Regions from separate parts of the Bacillus cereus group sp. Bce041 genome, predicted to be linked through region 1. Evidence: a T-box and tRNA genes for the amino acid it is inferred to sense, from the RefSeq annotation. Region 1 holds a T-box; the other holds one or more tRNA genes.

Region 1 (8,419 bases):
ACATCAGGTACAACTTTAGTAGTTGTAAACTCTGTTTGTGGTTGTGCAGCTGGTTTAGCACGTCCATCAGCAGGTCAAGCGGTTGTTCGTGCTGAAAAACAACCTGATCATCTTGTAACTGTATTCGCAGGTCAAGATAAAGATGCTACTGCAAAAATGCGTGAATACTTCGGAGAAATTCCTCCATCTTCACCATCTATGGCATTATTAAAAGGAAAAGAAGTTGTTCACTTCATTCACCGTCATGAAATTGAAGGTGCAACTATGGACGAAATTATTACGAACTTAGAACAAGCTTTCGAAAAGAATTGCTAAAGAAGGGGGAGAGTAAATCTCCCTCTTTTCTTTATATAGAGGTGAAACAATGATCGTAACAACAGCAGGAAGAACGAATAAAGAAATGACAGATTATGCAAACGAGGTAGCAGCAGAATTAAATGCTTCTTTCGTTAAACGTAATGACATACCGGTACATAAGCTACATGAGCAGTATGAACAAGATGTGCTTGTCGTAGGGAAGAACCGATTAGCTATTTATCCAAAAGGTACGGAAGAATCGTTTTTCTTTCATCCGAACTCAGCGATGTTTCGTGTGAAAAGGTTAATGCGTGGAGAACACGATCCGTTTGTACAAGCTGCTAAATTAGAGAGCGGAATGACAGTGTTAGATTGTACGCTCGGGATGGCATCAGATAGTATTGTAGCTAGTTATGTTGTTGGGGAAAGCGGAAAAGTAACAGGACTTGAAGGCAATGAGTATATGGCTTATATTATGGAAAATGGTTTGAAAACATGGTCTTCATCTGTTTCTGAAATTGATGAAGCAATGCAAAGAATCCAAGTAAAGCAAACGGAGCATTTTTCATTTTTAGCGCAATGTGAAGACAATAGTTACGATGTCGTTTACCTTGATCCGATGTTTGAAGAAACTGTCATAGAATCCGATGGAATTAAAGGATTAAAACACTTCGCTTTGTATCATGATATTACTGACGAAACAATTGCGGAGGCAAAACGAGTGGCGAGAAAACGTGTCGTTTTAAAAGATCATTTTCGTAGTTCTAGATTTGAAAAACACAATTTTTATGTATACAAAAGAAAAAGTGCTAAGTTTCACTTTGGTGTAATTGACCCTTGCTAATTGTTTGAAAAGATGTATAATAAGCAATAATTAATTAAATATACTGTCTGTGATGAAGAGAGTAGTCTTTTTTAGAAGGAAAGCGAGCTAGGGATGGTGTGAGCCTAGTACGGAAGAAAAAGATGAAGCGCACTTCGGAGATGCTTCTTGAACGAATAGTAGAGAAAGCCGAGGCCCCCTGTCCTCGTTATAAACGGGAAAGTGGTTCGTAACGAACAACAAGGGTGGTACCACGGGTTAAAACTCGTCTCTTTTTTAGAGACGAGTTTTTTGTGTTTTAAAAAATAAGGAGGTTGTATCATGGATTATAAAATGCAGTTTGCGGAAAGTTTATCTAATATTTTCACGAATGAATTAACGCAAAAACAAATTTTAGATTTAATTGAAACACCGAAACAAGATGAATTTGGAGATGCAGCGTTCCCATGCTTTTCATTAGCGAAGCAATATAAAAAAGCACCAGCTCTTATCGCAAAGGAAGTTGCTGAGAAATTCAATGATCCGTTTTTTACGAAAGTAGAAGCCGTTGGTCCTTATGTAAATGTATTTTTCAATCGTGAAACTGTAAGTGATGCAGTATTAAAAACAGTTTTAGCGGAGAAAGAAGAGTTCGGTCAAAACCACTTTGGCTGTGAAAAAACAGTAGTAATTGATTATTCCTCTCCTAATATCGCGAAACCTTTTTCGATGGGGCATTTACGTTCTACAATGATAGGAAATTCGCTGAAACATATCGCTGAAAAATGTGGCTATGAAGTTGTAGGGATTAATTATATAGGAGATTGGGGAACACAGTTTGGAAAGTTAATTACGGCTTATAAAAAATGGGGAAATGAAGCAGTTGTTAAAGAAGATCCAATACGTGAGCTATTTAAGTTATATGTCCAATTCCATGAAGAGGTAAAAGACGACGAAGAACTAGAAGAAGAAGGACGTGCTTGGTTTAAGAAACTAGAAGAAGGTGATGAAGAAGCGGTAGAACTTTGGAATTGGTTCCGTCATGAGTCCCTTAAAGAATTTTCTCGCATTTATGAACTTCTCGGCGTAGAATTTACTAATTTTCAGGGAGAAGCATTTTATAATAATTTAATGGAAGATTTTATTGGGATTTTAGAAGAACATGAGTTGCTTGAAGAATCAGAAGGTGCATTAGTCGTTAATTTAGAAGAAGAAGGAATGCCGCCTTGCTTAATTAGAAAATCAGATGGTGCGACGATTTATGCAACGCGTGACTTAACGGCAGCTTTATATCGTCAAAACACTTATGGGTTTGATAAAGCGCTATATGTTGTTGGTCCAGAACAAAGCTTACATTTCAATCAATTTTTCACCGTATTAAAAAAACTTGGCTATACTTGGGTTGATGGTATGGAACACGTACCGTTTGGCTTCATTTTAAAAGATGGTAAGAAAATGTCGACACGTAAAGGAAGAGTTATTTTACTTGAAGAAGTACTCGAAGAAGCAATCGAACTTGCAAAACAAAATATTGAAGAGAAAAATCCAAACTTAAAACAAAAAGAAGTAGTGGCAAAGCAAGTCGGTGTTGGTGCAGTCATCTTCCACGATTTAAAAAATGAGCGTATGCACAATATTGAATTCTCATTAGAAAACATGCTGAAATTTGAAGGAGAAACAGGCCCGTACGTACAGTACACACATGCACGTGCTTGTTCTATTTTAAGAAAAGAAAGTGTAGAATTTGAAACATGTACATTTGCTTTAAAAGACGATCATAGCTGGAGTGTCGTAAAATTACTAAATAAATTCCCGCAAATAATTGAAGCAGCTTTCAATAAAAATGAGCCATCGATTATTTCGAAATATATATTAGATGTAGCACAATCATTCAATAAATATTACGGTAATGTTCGTATATTAGAAGAGAGCAAAGAAAAAGACAGCAGAATCGCATTGGTTTATGCTGTGACGGTTGTATTAAAAGAAGGATTACGTTTACTTGGGGTGGAGGCACCTGAGGAGATGTAACATAGTAGTAAACTGACAAACTGGGTCTAGTATAAACCTGGTTTGTTTTTTTATTGGATATATATTTTTTTTGCAAAATCAATTAAAATCTTTTTAGAGAGGGTGATTCATATTGATTCGAACTTTTATTTTACAAATTCCTTGTCATAGAAGATTAGATAGAAGTTTTTTTAAACTACAAAAGTACATACCTTTATGTGCACGTTGTACAGGCATGCTTATTGGTATTTTAATGTTTCCAATTTATTTTTATATGACACCTTCATTTCTTTTGGCAATCATACTATCATTTTTCGCTCAAATTCCGTTACTTATCGATGGGTTCACCCAAAAGTGGAAATGGAGAAATAGCTCAAATTTGCTAAGAATAACTACTGGTGTATTAAGCGGTAATGGTATGGGATTATTCATTTCCTCTAGTGTTATATGGATATTATCTTAAGATATATAGTAATGGAGGTATTTACATAGATGTTCTGGATTTACTTAATTCTAATTTTTATTTCAGGCGGAAGTGGAATTGGTTTTATGACTCAAAATAACTATACAGAAGCAATAATAGCTTTTGTTATTTGTATACTATTGTTTGGGCTACTGTATTATTATCTTAAAAGAAACAAAAGAAAGAGAAAAGCAGATTGTGACGATTTAGACTGTACGGATTGTTTTGATTGTGATTGTACTTGTTAAATTTTTCTTCCAAATAAAAAGCTAGTGTATTATTAAAAATACACTAGCTTTTTGCTTTGAAATTTTAAGAAAAGTGTAGGAATACGACTATTCTATAGAGAACTTTAGTTTTGTATATTTAAGGAGTACCCTGATTCTCCAGATGAAGGATTAGCCTTTTTAAGTAAAATACCTATTATAGATGAAGAAGCAATTTGGGAAACTGATATAGATGAATCAAATTATTGTGCTATTCGAATCATGTTTACATATAAAGGTTGCAATTTAGGAGTTACGAATGTTCATTTAAATTGGAAATCTAATAGAAAAAGACAAGAACAAATGAATGCCGTGAATAATTGGATTACAAATAAAGTAAGTGATTACGAATTATTATGTGGTGATTTTAATGATGATCCATATTCAATGGTGCATCAATACTTAATTCGGAAGCATTGGATAGATGTAGCTCAGTTTAAAGAAATCGAAGAGAACATGATAGCTCAACCAACTTTAGATTATAGAAAGAATCCGAATTTAAAAGGTGATGTAAAGCAAGAAAAAAGATATGATTGGGTCATGATACAAGAAAATGCCGCATTTGAATTTCCTACGATTGAAAACGTATCTATATTTGGGGATTCGGTACTAACTTCAACTGGTGTGTTTCCTAGTGATCATTACAGTGTTTTTGTAGAGTTGAAATTTAATGAATGAGAAAAATGTCATTTTTTGTTGGTAAATCGATATTCACCGTATAATCGCCGATATATTTAAATTATCGCCGATATAATTTCATGTACTGTTTTTAACTAACAAAAGATAGGATACACATGTTACGTTATTCTATATAATCAAACAAAATACAGAGAAAGACAATCATTTTTACTATATTTTGTTATAAATTTGAATAATATTAATTAATACCATCCATTATAAGAGATTTTAGTTGAATACATACTATATGGTGTGTAAAATCTAAGCAAGTAGCAGTATAAATATAAATTCGAGGTGAATGCATGCTAGATTTTAAGCAGTTAGAAACTTGTTTAAAAGACAAGAGATTTGTAGATGGATTACAGGAAATAAATAATGAAATTGCATATATAAAAGAAACGAATACTTTATCCTATGTGAAGAATTGGCTTGCCAATATTCCTTCGCATAAGGAGTTCGATATATTAATTCGTCTTACTGATGAAGGGCTTATGCACCAATACAGTTCATTCCTCATTCGTTACGCTTATAAAAAATTCCCAAATATGAGAACGCTCTCTTTATATTGTGATGAGTTAATTGATGAGCGGAAAATTCTTGAAGCAGAGCAGCTGTTAAAAGAAACTTTAGAAGAGAGTAATAAAGAAGAAATAGATGCAGATTTTTTAGCGAAAACATATTTTACGTTAGTACGATGTCTTTTAGAAATGAAACGAAACGAAGAAGCGTTAATGTATATGCAAAAAGCAGAGGAGTACAGTGCACGCGCAGTGTTTGATAAATGGGGCTACGTTTATATGCATACAGGTGAATGGGAGAAAGCGGAAGAACAATTTATTGCTGGCATGCAGCATGAAGATTGTGAAGAGTTATCTACCTATTTATTATCACAATTGTATGCGAATAAAGGAGAACAAAAACGCGCGATACAGTTAATCGATGATGCAATTGTAAAATTCCCACAAGTACCATATTTTCATTTTGAGAAGATAAAGTATTTATTAGATTTAGAGCGATATGAAGAGATGTTAGCGGTAATAGATAACATAAATACTCAGCTGCCGTATCATGCCTATAATACTTACTTTGTACATTTACGTGCAGAAGCACTGTACAAAATGAATAAATTTGCAGATTTACAAAAACTATTAAAAGAAGAAAAGAGTTTAAAAGAATCTTTATATCATAATTTAGAAAAAAATCCGGATGGAAAAAAGGTTCACTTGCCGATAGTTCCTATTGTACAAAAGGATAATTATTGTGTTCCGACAAGTTTAGAGATGATGTTGCGTATATGGGGAGAGAAACGTACACAAGATGAAATAGCAGAGTTTATTTTTGATATGACAGGTTCGAAGTTTTCAGATACTGTTTCTTATTTAGAAGAATTAGGTTATGAATATCGTTATTTTAAAGGGAATGAAGAGAATTATAAGAGACTGATTGACGAAGGAATTCCTGTTTTATTAAGTATAGATATTGAGCATGCTTCACACGTACAAGTTCTATCTGGATATGATGATACATTGCAAGCTTTCTATGTTCAAGATCCAAACTTTATAGAACCAGTTCTTGTGGAATATAGTAAATTACAAGAAAAATATCGTTATACAGGCTGTTTAGCAATCACGTTTGTTCCGAAAGAAAAGAAGGAGCAACTAGCGTTTCTAAGTGAGGAAGAAAATCGTTACTTTAAATCTATTTTTTCTCTTACGGATCATTTAGATGAACATGACAAAGAGGGAATTAGTAACTTAGTACAATTTTTAAAAGAAACGAGTGATAATCCAAATACGTGGTTATATACGATAAAGCACTTAGATGTTGAAGTAGATAAAAAATTTATTTTATATTGTATCGATAAGTTAATGGAAAAGTTTCCGAACTCGGACTTTGTTAAATTGCATGGTGCACAATGTTTTATTCGTCTTCAAGAAGTAGAGAAAGCGGAGCAAATGCTGACAAGCGTTGAGAAGAAAAATAATCGTGCTTTATATCATTTAATAAACGGAAGATATGCGTTTGAACAGGAAAGTTATCTAGAAGCGATTTCAAGCTTTCGTTTATCGTTACAATTAGACGCAGATCAGCCTATTGCTTGGAGTTTTCTCGCTTTATCCTATATGTATATTGATCAATCTGAAAAAGCATTGCAATACTCTCAAGTTGCGTTAGAGCGTAGTCCTGAAAGGTACACTTTAACAAATCACGGTTTAATATTAATAGATTTAGAAAGATATGAAGAAGCATATGAAATCTTTAATGACTTGTTAAAAGAGTACAAATATGAAGCGCATGTATGGTATGAACGAGCGAGATGTGCACATCAACTAGGGAAATTATATTTAGCAATAAAAGGGCTTAAAGTAGCGATTCATTTGGATAGTAATGCACCTTACATTTATACGAAACTTTCGGAAATATACGAATCTGATTTGAAGGATGAGGAAAGTGCGAAAGAAATTTTATTAAACGGTATTGAGAATTGTGATGATAAAGCACCTCTTTACGTAAAATTAGGTGATTATCATTTTCAAAATGATAGCTTGGAAGAAGCAGAAGTATTGTATAAGCGTGCTTTAGAAGAAAATGATGAGGATGTTTATTCTCACTTCGGACTTACACAAGTTTATATGGCAAGAGAACAATATAAGGAAGCAAAAGAATATATACTTGGTCTTGAGAAGCAAATTGAAAAGAGCCAAGATTTCCTCATGAATGCAGGAATGGTTTTATGGGATGCTGAAATTGAACTTGGTGGAAATGAAGAAGGGTTTAAAGTAGCACTATCTAAGTTAGAAAGTGGTATAAAGAAAAGTGATTATAATGTAGCAAGTGCGTTAGATGAATATGTGAATCGAATTAAAGGAACGGAATTTGTACAACGAGGTATAGCATTTTTAAGAACGTTACACAAAGAAAGAAATGAAGTAAGTGAGTACGGTTGTTATGCAGGTATTTTATATGAATCTATTGGACAGTACGGCCAAGCGATGAAAAGATATAATAAGGCGATAGAACAAATGGAAACGGCATTACCGTATTACCGAATTGGTGAAACACTTATGGCATTAGGGCAATTGACGGAAGCAAAACAAGCGTATGAAACATGTTTAGAGCTTGATGGGAATTTCGTAGGTGTACATTTACAGCTTGCGGAAATATACGAAAAAGAAGAAAACCGTTCTAAAGAACAAAGTCATATGGTTCAGGCGATGAAAGAAGAGCCGTTGCATATTAATATGGAATATTTAGCACAGCTTTCAGTAGATATGAATCTTCAGGAAGAATTGCTGACTGAACTAGAACAATTAGCGGACGAAGTACCTGAAATATGGCGTTTAGATGCGATTGCATATGTGTACGGAGCGATGAATGAAATAGATAAAGAACAAGCACAGGTTGAATACGCACTACAATTAGATGGTGAGCATATAGAAGTTCTATATCATTATGCAAAAGTATTAGTGAAAAAAAGAAATGTAAAAGCAATTGAAGTTGCAATGAAAGTAATACAAAAAGATTTTGATAATGAACGTATATTTGATGTTTATGTAAAAGCAGTAGAGCAACATAAAAAATTGTCTAACATACGAGATTTTCTTCATACGTTAAAGGTGAAAAAAGCAGAAAGGAGTACAGCATTCATGTATGCTGCAGCTGCGGTTACGGAAATATGGATTGAACGCCAGCTGCATGAACAGCCAAAACGATCTATCATTACGAGAGCTTTTTATCGTATGAAAAATCGTGCGAAAGAAATTTCAATGGTTACTATGATAATTGATTTATATGAAATCTCTTTAAAGTTAAATCCGAAAAATAGTATGGCAGCACAGCGATTTGCGCTATTTTATGAGAATGTAGAGATGGATAAAGAAGCAATAGAGATTCTGCACACGT
Region 2 (11,380 bases), on a different contig from region 1:
ATCGTATGTAAATACATATTATGTCACTACGTGGCGAGAAATACAAATAATATGACTAGTTATGTACAAATAAAAAAATTTTAAAACTTTTGAAATATGTATATTCGACTTGTAAAGGAACTTTTCCTTCTCCATCGAAAAGTTTTATAAATATATTTCTATATTTATAAAACAAGGCACGATTTTAATCGTGCCTTGTTATTTTATTATGCAGCGTTTTCTACTAAGAAGTCTACAGCTTTACGCACTTTAAGATCTTCAGCTAAAGCGTCTACGCTTCCAAGAGCTTGCTTGATAGCGTCTACTGGCATACCGTACATTTCAGCCATTTTTTCAACTTCTGCAGTTACTTCTTCTTCAGTAACTTCGATGTTTTCAGCTTCAATGATAGCTTCAAGAACAAGATTGATTCTTACACGTTTTTGTGCATCTTCTTTCATTTGCTCTTTTAATTTGTCAGCATCAGTACCTGTGAATTGGTAGTAAAGCTCAAGGTTCATACCTTGTTGGCTTAAACGTTGCTCGAATTCACGAACCATACGATCTAACTCAGTGTTGATCATAGCTTCTGGAATTTCGATTTCAGCGTTAGCAGCAGCTAATTCTACTACTTCGTCACGTACTTTGTGCTCAGCTTCGTGCTTTTTGCCTTCTTCTAAGTTTGTGCGAAGTTTTGCTTTTAATTCATCAAGAGTTGCAACCGCTTCGTCTGCTTCTTTAGCGAACTCGTCGTTTAACTCAGGAAGTTCTTTTGTTTTGATTTCGTGAATTGTTACTTTGAATGTTGCTGGTTTGCCAGCTAATTCAGCAGCATGGTACTCTTCTGGGAATGATACTTCAACGTCTTTAGACTCACCAGATTTAAGACCGATTACTTGCTCTTCGAAACCTGGGATGAATGTACCAGAACCGATTGCTAGAGAGTAGTTTTCGCCTTTTCCGCCTTCAAATGCTTCGCCATCAACGAAACCTTCGAAGTCGATTACAGCTGTATCACCGTTTTCAACAGTTCCTTCTTCTTTAACAACTAGTTCAGCTTGACGTTCTTGTAAAGATTTTAATTCGTTCTCTACATCTTCGTCAGTTACAGTTGTTTCAACTTTTTCTACTGCTAAACCTTTGTACTCACCTAATTTAACTTCAGGTTTCACTGTAACTTTTGCAGTGAAGATAAGGTTAGCATTTTTTTCGAACTTCTCGATGTCGATTTCAGGATGATCAACTGGGAAGATACCAGCTTCTTCAATCGCTTCACCGTATGCTTTTGGTAAAATGATATCTAAAGCATCTTGGTATAAAGATTCAATACCAAAGCGTTGTTCGAATAATGGACGAGGCATTTTTCCTTTACGGAAACCTGGTACGTTAATTGTTTTTACTACTTTTTTGAACGCAGCGTCGATAGAGTTGTTTACTTCTTTAGCATCAACTTCGATTGTTAAAACGCCAACGTTACCTTCTAATTTTTCCCATTTTGTAGACATTTATTCTTTCCCTCCAACTATAATAATGTATGCACATACCTCTATAGATTAAGATCTTCATTATCTCTTTTTTGAAATAACAAATAGACAAATAATCCTCTAGCAAAAGCTTTCAGATATAATGTTCCAATCTACTAATTGCCCAGAAGACAACTACGGTATATTTTGTTCGAGAATAATATGAAACATATTAAGTAAGAGAATTACACTTCTCTTCTCTTACAAACAGGCAGTTTTCTGCCTTTTGCAACCCTTACATTATAACATAGAATATGCTCGTTTCAAGAACTGAACGATTCTTTTTCATAATTATACGGGCAAATATCCTTCTCTTTCAACACGTAATAACCATTGATAGGCAATATGAAACTCTTCCAATTCGATATTGTATGCTGCCATAAGCTCTTCTTCATCAATAGCCAATCCGAAACGCTTTCTTCCAATTCTCTCTAAAACAGCTGACCAAATCTCTTCTTTATCCATTAATAGAGCAAATGGGAAAACACTAATTTGCAATTCTTTCCAAAATGTAACCATTGCTTCAAATATATCGGGATAATTTTGCTCTAATCGACTTGATAATTTATGTATAATGTTATTGGATTGCTCCTCATTATGACCTGTAAATGCTGGAATTACCTTAATCGTATTCCCAAACTTTTCTACCTCTATTTCCTCTTCTACCTGACTTTCTATCATTTTATACAAAATAGAAGTTTTCAAATAGGGGTGTTGCTCTTCTTCTATTAAAAATTTCTTTAAAACAGGTAATGCAAGATCTAAGTCTTTTAACGAAAGTCGCTGAATCGCTCTTAGCTTCTGTCCAAAGTTTTCTCCAAAAATTTCATTAGTAAACTCATCCAACTCAAAATTTGAATCGACTAGCGATGCGTCTCCCTCATTGAGCATACCTTCTGCAAATAAAGCAAGTTGCGCTAATTTTTCCTTTTGATCAGGCATTATATCTTTCGTTTGTAAAACCTTTTCAACAGTTTCAATAACACCTTCATAATCATTTGTTTGAACTAAAATAGTCACGTACGTTTCAAGAATATCACCAAATAAGACAACTCCTGTTTTAAGCAACTGTTCACATTTGTCTTTCGCTTCTTCCATACGTTTTAATTCGAGTAAACAAATAACTGAAGCTAATTCCGTTTGTTCCGTTTCCGCATTATACTGACGTAATATTTCAAAGCAGCGCAATGCATCTTCGAACTTCCGCTCTTTCAGCGCTAAAAAACCTTCATCAATATAGCGCTCTGATAGTTGTGGAAACAATACGACCGTATTTTCTTTTTTATCCATACGTCCGCCTCTTTTTCTTGATTTTAATTATGTTCAAAGTAAATATATCAAATGCGTAATGAGAACACAACATCCCAAAACTATTTGTTTGAAATATAAAAATATTTAATTTTTACATTCCAATACGAATAAATCTCTACTAAAAATTAAAATTGTACAAATAAAAATCCCCAGCAACAAGCGCAGAGGATTCATCATTAATGGAAAGCTTTTATAATTGTGGGGTATATTACAAGGGTAATAATTTGGAGAACAATAATTGCCATAACAATCATGCTAAAATAGAAGATTGGTTTACTTCGCTTCATTAAAAACATAATAATAAGCATCGTACAAGCAAACAAACTTAAGAAGAACAAACTTGTTGTCGAACTAAGTATACCACTTGGGACAAAGAACAATAACACTACACTACAAGTACCTATAATTCCAAATAACCATTCCATTCATTCACTCATTCCCTTTCCCTCTCATGGCTGTTTTCTCTAAGCAATCAAATGTTTCACAACATCAACTACATACGTTAATTTCTCATATGCTACAAATCCAAAAGCAACCGTTAAGCCCGTTACAACTAATCCTTTCATCATTTCTGCCTCCTCGTTTTATCGTTGTTATCTTCATTATAAAAGATTAGCAATTTGTTACCATCGAACTACCTTACAGTTACCTTACAGAATTGTAAGATTTCAAAAGAGGATAGAAAAACACCTCACATAGCTTGAGGTGCTTTCACGGAATTTCTCTATAATCACTTGCAAAATTAACTTTTTTCTCTTGGTTATTTTTCGGAGAATCCAATCTTAAACTAATAGATTTACTAAATAATTTAGGATCAAAATAATTATTCATTACTTTTCTTAACTTACCTTCAGATATTTTCGTATTACAAGAAAACAAAGGATGAAAATCATGTTAATATATTTTTATACAATTAAGAATTTAATTTACAAGGGGGATTATATATGTTTAAAAAAATGGCCGCAGATGTATTAGGACTAAGCGATGTAGGTTCTGTTATTACACCTAAAGACTATGATAAGGTCGATGCCGATGATTATGTAATGCATGAAGATGGAGAGAAAATTTACTTTCTAATTAAATCGAAATCAGATGAATATTGCTTCACAAACAAAGGGTTAATTCACTTAGACGGTACAAGCGCAACAAGTAAAAAACGTACACTACGCCGCTTTCGTTATAGTAAATATCAAATTAAAAACGTAGCACTCGAAACTGCAGGAACGATTGATTTAGATGTAGAAATTAAGTTTCAAATGGGCGATGAACATTACTCAATTGATGTTCATAAAAAACATATTGAAGAATTAAAAGATTTATATAAGGCTTTACTTAAAATCGAAGAAATTTCATACGACAACGATATTACATTACAATATGCACATAAAAGTTTAGATATGGCATCTAATGCCTTTAGCCGCATTTCAAACGCACAAGTAAATTTAGCAGAGCAATTTAAAGAAATGAACGAGATTGCCTTTAACTGGCTTGTTGATACGAAGAAACAATATAATGTGAAAGATTATGGTTTTGTATTTGAGAAGTTTATTAACAACTAATTTCAAATACACAAAAAACCTTGTTATCAAGAGATAACAAGGTTTTCTTAGCGTCCCAGGAGAGATTCGAACTCCCGCTCCGCCCATTTCCGTACTATTTTATATATTTTGATCGCAGTCTTAATATATCTTCTCCTTCGCGAATGCCTGCCGATCCCTTCCTCACATTTTTTACGACAGTCCAATTCGGGTTAGTTTCATCACCGATGTTCTGTACTGTAAAATTGCCATCACCATATTTTCGGTGGCCTTCTGCCAATTTCTCCGTTAAATCATTCTCATTTGATCTCGCCATCTTTGCGCCATCTCCCTTTTTTATACGACCTTCTTAAACCATCTAACCAATCACAGGTCCAGTCAATTGGAGATTCTCATTTTCCGCTTCTATTAATTGTAACACACTGCCGGGGATAAGTTCCGATAACTGCTGCTCAACCGTACTAGAATGGTAAAGAATTTTATAATATTGCAAGTAAACAATTAAGAGAATCTGGATATGGATTTGAGTTCCATCATAAACCTATTAATTCTTTAAATTAAATAAGATGAATAGGGCACATAAATGGCGCTCTTTTTATTTAAGAAAAAAAGTACATATGCAACTGCTTAATATCAAAGGAAAGGTCGCAAATATTAAGCATGAACTACACTTATAACCCAAACATCAAATTTTAGACAAACAAAAAACCTTGTTATCTTTTGATAACAAGGTTTTTTTAGCGTCCCAGGAGAGATTCGAACTCCCGACCGTACGCTTAGAAGGCGTATGCTCTATCCGGCTGAGCTACTGGGACATGGAGCGGGTGAAGAGAATCGAACTCTCGACCAGAGCTTGGAAGGCTCTTGTTTTACCACTAAACTACACCCGCATATGTTATTTTCTTTTATTCGTTAGCGCCGTTGCCCTATCGACAATATTTATTATATGTATAACCACACATAAAGTCAACACCTTTTTTAAAAGAGGATAAATTTTCTTATCCTCTTTTAAAAACTGCCTGTTCAACTAGTTGTCCGTCTAACGTTTCAAAACGAACTTCCATTTGATTTTCATCCATTTCTAATAAAGCAAATGTCTTTTCTACACGCTGACGTGGTAATAAAATACTGCCTGGATTAATAAATAAAACGCCCTCGATTAATTCCGCACCTAATACGTGAGAATGTCCGAAGCATGCAACTTGCGCTCCCACTTCTTCAGCATGATACGCTAGCGTTTGTAATGTCATTTTTACATTATGTCGATGCCCATGTACAACTAAGAAGCGAATTCCATCTACATCAGTTACAATTTCATCTTGAAAGTTAGCATAATCACAATTTCCTTTTACAACATGGAAACCTTGCAGCTCTTCATGAGCAGGCGTTAGCTCTGAATCACCGCAATGAATCATGATATCTACTTTCCCTTCATACTTCTCTTTTAACTGCTGTAATTCCTTCACAGAGCTATGACTATCGCTTACGATTAAAGCTTTCATCAATCTCTCTCCCTTATTCTCCTAAAAACCATTCAGGGATTTTTTCTTCTAGCTTACGAAGAGCACGTCCGCGGTGACTAATAGCATTTTTTTCATCTGAACTTAATTCCGCCATTGCTTTTTTGTATTCTTCCACATAAAAGATCGGATCGTATCCAAAGCCATTTTCTCCGCGGCGTTGTTCTAAAATAAATCCTTCACATGTCCCGTTTACAATGACAGGCTTTTTATCACCTTCAGGGAAAGCTACTGCTAATGCACAGTAGAAGCGAGCTTTACGCTTATCAAACGGTATTTCATTTAATTCTTGTAAAACTTTATCAATATTCGCTTGATCATCTTTTGGCTCTCCAGCAAAACGAGCTGAATACACGCCTGGTTTCCCGTTTAACGCATCTACAATAAGACCTGAATCATCCGCAATTACAATTGCATTCAACTGTCTACTCAAACTATCCGCTTTTAAGATCGCATTTTCTTCAAATGTTTCACCAGTTTCTTCGACTTCTTCAATATGAGGAAAATCGTGTAATGATTTCACTTCTAAATCAAATCGCTCAAATAACTCAGCAAATTCACGTACTTTCCCCATATTTTTTGTCGCTACAACAACTTGTTTCATACTTTCCACCTCTACTCTATATGAGATACGATGTCACCTAACGCTTCTTTTTGCATATCAATCAGTTGGAAAATGCCTTGTTCTGCTGCATCAAGTAATTCATTTAACTGCGCTCTACTAAACGTCGCTTCTTCTCCAGTTCCTTGCACTTCAACAAACTGACCTTTTCCAGTCATAATTACATTCATATCAACGTCTGCTTTAGAATCTTCTGCATAGTTTAAATCTAAAACAACACCTTGCTCTTCAACAATTCCTACTGACGTTGCTGCTAAATAATCTTTTACTGGAATTTTAGATACTTTTTCTGCTTGTAATAACTTCTCAAACGCTAATACCATCGCTACGTATGCACCTGTAATAGAAGCTGTTCTCGTTCCACCATCTGCTTGGATGACATCACAGTCAATCCAAACTGTTCTCTCGCCAAGCGCTTCTAAATCAACTACCGCACGTAATGCTCGTCCAATTAAGCGCTGGATTTCCATTGTACGCCCTGTTACTTTCCCTTTGCTTGACTCCCTAATCGTACGTTGTTCTGTTGCACGCGGAATCATCGCGTATTCAGCTGTTACCCATCCTTTTCCTTCTCCACGCATAAACGGTGGTACACGCTCTTCAATTGTTGCTGAGCAAATCACCTTTGTATCCCCAACTTCAATTAATACAGATCCCTCTGGATGTTTTAAATAATTCGTATGAATATGTATATGGCGTAATTCTGTTTTCTCTCTACCATCTACTCGCATAAAAATAACCTCCTCTTAATTACTACTCGTTAGTATAGCCAAATTTAAATGTATGATATGTATACAATAAAAGAAGGAGAACCCAAAAAACAATTCTCCTTTCTTACTTAAGTATATCAAATTATTCAAGATTAAAAACTACCTGTATTCACGTTTTCTGGACGATCTACAGGTTTTATTAACTTTCCGCCCTTTTCATCTATAAGATTTGCTTTTCCATTCACTTCAATAGAAATATTTTTCACACCTTTCTTTTCTGTTAAAGATAAAACTAACGACTTCAATACGTAATTTGAGATCATATTTTTATCTGGGTTTACAAATATATTTTCATTAAAGTTTAATGTAAGATTTCCGTCTTGTAATTTCGGATTCGTAATAAGCTTAACGCCTGGATTAAAATCATTCAGGAGCGATTGATGGATCGGACCTTTTACAAGTTCATCTATAATTGCTGCATAGTCATTTTCTTTACCTTCCGCAACGCGGCGTGTGACTGGTACGTAGTATTGCTGTTTATTATTATTTTGCGCCATAAAATACAGTGTGACTGGTTTTGTATTTGTTACATCTGCTACTTGTTCATCATCGAAGTTAATACCATTTGCACGGCTCACTCCTTCACCAAGCGGTGTACCACCAACCGGCATCTTTGCCAATTTCTCACCATTTATTTGGAACTGCACTTGTTTTATCTCTGTAAATTGCGTCAACGTCCAAGCTATAGATTCAACGATTTGACGCTCTTCTTCTTTCGCATAGTTTTTCATTTCTTTAGAGAAATCAATAACTGCCGTTCCGTCCTTTTTCAAATCTAAAGTCATCGTTGTATTCGCCGGAATGACTGCACGAAACCCATTCGGTAATAAATTCGTTACCGGTCCATCTTTCACAAGGTATTCTAACGTTTGCTTCACAGTCTCATTTGCTTTCGGAGTAGGTATAGCTAACGTTTGTGGTACAACATAACCATTTTTATCAACAAGGTATAGTTCTCTGTTTACCATTTGCCCTTGCTTATCTTTTTTAGCTACTTCTTTCTCCCCACCCTCTGTATACGTAACTTGTTTTGGCGGATCAATTTGTTCAGTTGCTTTCTCTTGATTTATAAAGCCACACCCTGTTAGTAAAACAGCGCTCACAGTAGCACCAACAACCCATTTAAAAGTGGATTTAGGCATGCCATTCCCCCCTAAAATCTAAGTTTGTACTATTATGTATACGAGCTGTTTCACGTTTTAGAACAAGCTGCGCCTCTTATAAATTGAAACTTTAATCAGTAGGGGTCTTACTCCCCAGCAAATAGCAAGATAAAACAAAAACTCCTGATTTCTCAGGAGCTCACTTATATAAATTCTACTATTATTCTTTTTCTAAATGAATATGCTTCACATTTTCAATCGGTTGACCGAACCATTTTGATGCAATTTCTTTAAACAAGCCTATTTTTCCTGTTGTTAAGAAGAGATGATCGCTTTGTTCTTCTCCTTCATTCAACATTTTACTATGATATAAGATTGTACTTACTTCACGTGCTGTTTCATCACCAGAACTAATTAGTTGCACTTTATCTCCCATTACTTTTTTAATAACAGGTCCTAAAATCGGATAATGTGTACACCCTAATATAAGTGTATCAATATCGGTACTTTTCAGTGGTTGCAACGTTTCTCTTACAACTTCATACGCCATTTCACTTTCGAAATTCCCACTCTCTACAAGTTCAACGAAAGGTGGACAAGCTAAACTTTCTACCATAACACGGTTATTAATAGACTTTAACGCCTCTTCGTATGCACCACTTTTCACCGTTCCAATCGTTCCAATAATCCCAACGTGATACGTGTTTGTCACTTTTAAAGCTGTACGTGATCCTGGGTGAATAACTCCTACTACTGGAATTGGTAATTGTTTTTGCATCTCTTCTAATACAACTGCAGTTGCTGTATTACACGCAATAACTAACATTTTAATATTTAAGTCTAGTAAATGCTCTGTCATTTCCCACGTAAATTGACGTACTTCTTCTCGAGAACGTGGACCATAAGGACAACGTGCTGTATCTCCTAAATATATGATACGCTCTTTCGGCAACTGACGAATTAATTCCTTCGCTACTGTTAAACCGCCAACTCCTGAATCGATAACACCGATTGCTCTATTCAACTTCATCACCCGTTTTCTCATTCATCATCTTTTATGTTTATCATTATATTTTACACACTTTAAGTTCGCTCACTTCAAATGCTTCTGTATGAAAATTTTCATTTTCCCATGTATAGACTAGGACCTTTTTTATTTTGCTCCTTTTTTTCGTAATTTGCAAGATAGAAAAATAACCGACCTTCTATAAGAAAGTCGGTTTCTTCTATATAAAGTGCATATTCATTGCTCCATCTTTTTTTGAAAAGAAGACATTCCCATCAATAAGAAGAAATGAGCAGCAATTAAAATGACGATCAAAATAAAATTTAATCGATAACTATTTGTAGATTCCATAATTTTGCTCGCTACAGCTGGTCCAAATGCCATACCGAAAAAGTTAATTAAATTATATAAACCAAGACCGACTCCAACTTTAGCTGGATTTAATGTTTTCGGGATAAATGTGTTTAATGATACTTGAATTGCCGAATAACTCATAAATGTTAAAATAACCGCAAATAAAATAAAGAGTAAGTTCCCGTCCGGAATAATCCCTAAAATTAAAAAGCCAATGATCATAACTACAGAAGCTACATACATCATCTTCACATTCCCAAACGAAGGAATAATCTTTCCGGTAATAAAACTAGATACAATACCAAAGAGAGATGCAATAAACAATACAATTCCAATAACGAATGGAGACAATCCATGTCCTCTTCCTAACAGTAATGGTAATAATAATAAACTAGCACATAACGCCACATTAATGATAAATCCGACCGCTATTAAACGAAGTAATGGTTTATTTGTAAATAACTCAATATCAATAAACGGCGACTCTGTTCTCTTCATATGAGCCTTAAATAAAAATAGAAAAATAACAGATAACACAAAAAGCCAACTATTAATATTCACTCCTAATAAAATGGTCGTAATCAATACAAATAATAAAACTGCTCCAATGAAATCAAAGCGAAACACTTCATCTGTATGTCGCGCCTCTTCTGGCATAAATTTTACGAGTAAGAAAATACCAATCATTGAAATAACCATAAATAAAAATAAATACGGCCACCCTAACGTATTTGTAATTGCCCCACCTACTAAAGGTCCAATACCAACCGCTAATGCAATAGAAGAACTAATCATTGCTAACGCACCTGGTTTTTTAGCTGGAGCAACTAATTTCGCCACCGCAATCATACTAAGCGCAATAAACGCTGCTCCCCCGCTCGCCTGCACTAACCTTGCGAAAATGATAATTTCATAAGATTGATTCATAAATCCAACAATAGAACCAGCTACAAATATGATAATAGAAATAATTAATAGTCTTTTTACACTGTAACGATCAGCCAGCTTTCCATATATTATCGAACCAATACCGACAACTAAGGAATACCCTACTACAATCCAGCTTACTTTCGATTGACTAATTGATAAATCATTGGCAATATCCTCTAGCGCTACATTAAATAACACAGCGTTCATCGGTCCTAACAAAACAATAAAACATAATGTAAAAACAAACCATTTCGAATGGTTTCTTATATCTTTCCCCATGTGTAACACTCTCCTGATTGCAATTTTAAAACTATCAAACTATAGATAAAAAAATGAACTTATTTAAATGTTGTATCACCACTAAACAACTTCATTAAATGTGTAAAAGTTGCTAATTTATCGCGCGATAAAGTGAAACTTTAATCAGTGAGGTTTGTGTTCATCCCCCACTGATTATTAGCCCTCACCAATCGGGCTTTTACGGGCAGCCCAACCCCTACCTAAATTCTTTGCTTCCGCTGAATTTTGAGATGGAGGTCTTACTGCCCGTTAATGCGGGGTAAATTGAATTCGAAACGAAACACGTATGTTGTTCGATATTCATGGAACTATCATAGTTTCAGCATTACAGTTTGTCAACGAAAAATATACAAATTAAACTAATTAAGCCTTTTTAGTTTACTTTGTTCAAAAGTTATTATACACTAATTTCGAAGCCGATATA

Evidence for each region. The T-box of region 1 lies ahead of argS (arginine--tRNA ligase). A T-box ahead of a tRNA ligase gene usually reads a tRNA of that ligase, here a tRNA-Arg.
Region 2: it has a tRNA-Arg gene. The T-box ahead of argS (arginine--tRNA ligase) is inferred to sense a tRNA for this amino acid. The anticodon was not compared.

The regions. Positions count from the first base shown of each region.
Region 1 covers NZ_JBQXON010000003.1:333,048-341,466, reverse strand. Annotated here, with positions in the region: gene ACUN13_RS13260 (BrxA/BrxB family bacilliredoxin) at 1-315, shown strand, start outside; gene ACUN13_RS13255 (class I SAM-dependent methyltransferase) at 365-1,141, shown strand; T-box leader at 1,182-1,396, shown strand; gene argS (arginine--tRNA ligase) at 1,442-3,130, shown strand; gene ACUN13_RS13245 (DUF2085 domain-containing protein) at 3,243-3,572, shown strand; gene ACUN13_RS13240 (hypothetical protein) at 3,602-3,820, shown strand; gene ACUN13_RS13235 (hypothetical protein) at 3,935-4,516, shown strand; gene ACUN13_RS13230 (tetratricopeptide repeat protein) at 4,819-8,419, shown strand, end outside.
Region 2 covers NZ_JBQXON010000001.1:724,194-735,573, forward strand. Annotated here, with positions in the region: gene tig (trigger factor) at 207-1,484, opposite strand; gene ACUN13_RS03775 (hypothetical protein) at 1,794-2,792, opposite strand; gene ACUN13_RS03780 (hypothetical protein) at 2,990-3,238, opposite strand; gene ACUN13_RS03785 (PH domain-containing protein) at 3,758-4,372, shown strand; gene ACUN13_RS03790 (hypothetical protein) at 4,467-4,667, opposite strand; partial or broken gene ACUN13_RS03795 (DUF6572 domain-containing protein) at 4,820-4,912, shown strand; tRNA gene ACUN13_RS03800 (tRNA-Arg) at 5,093-5,166, opposite strand; tRNA gene ACUN13_RS03805 (tRNA-Gly) at 5,168-5,241, opposite strand; gene ACUN13_RS03810 (metallophosphoesterase) at 5,350-5,853, opposite strand; gene ACUN13_RS03815 (XTP/dITP diphosphatase) at 5,867-6,475, opposite strand; gene rph (ribonuclease PH) at 6,487-7,224, opposite strand; gene gerM (spore germination protein GerM) at 7,356-8,405, opposite strand; gene racE (glutamate racemase) at 8,587-9,396, opposite strand; gene ACUN13_RS03835 (MFS transporter) at 9,610-10,935, opposite strand.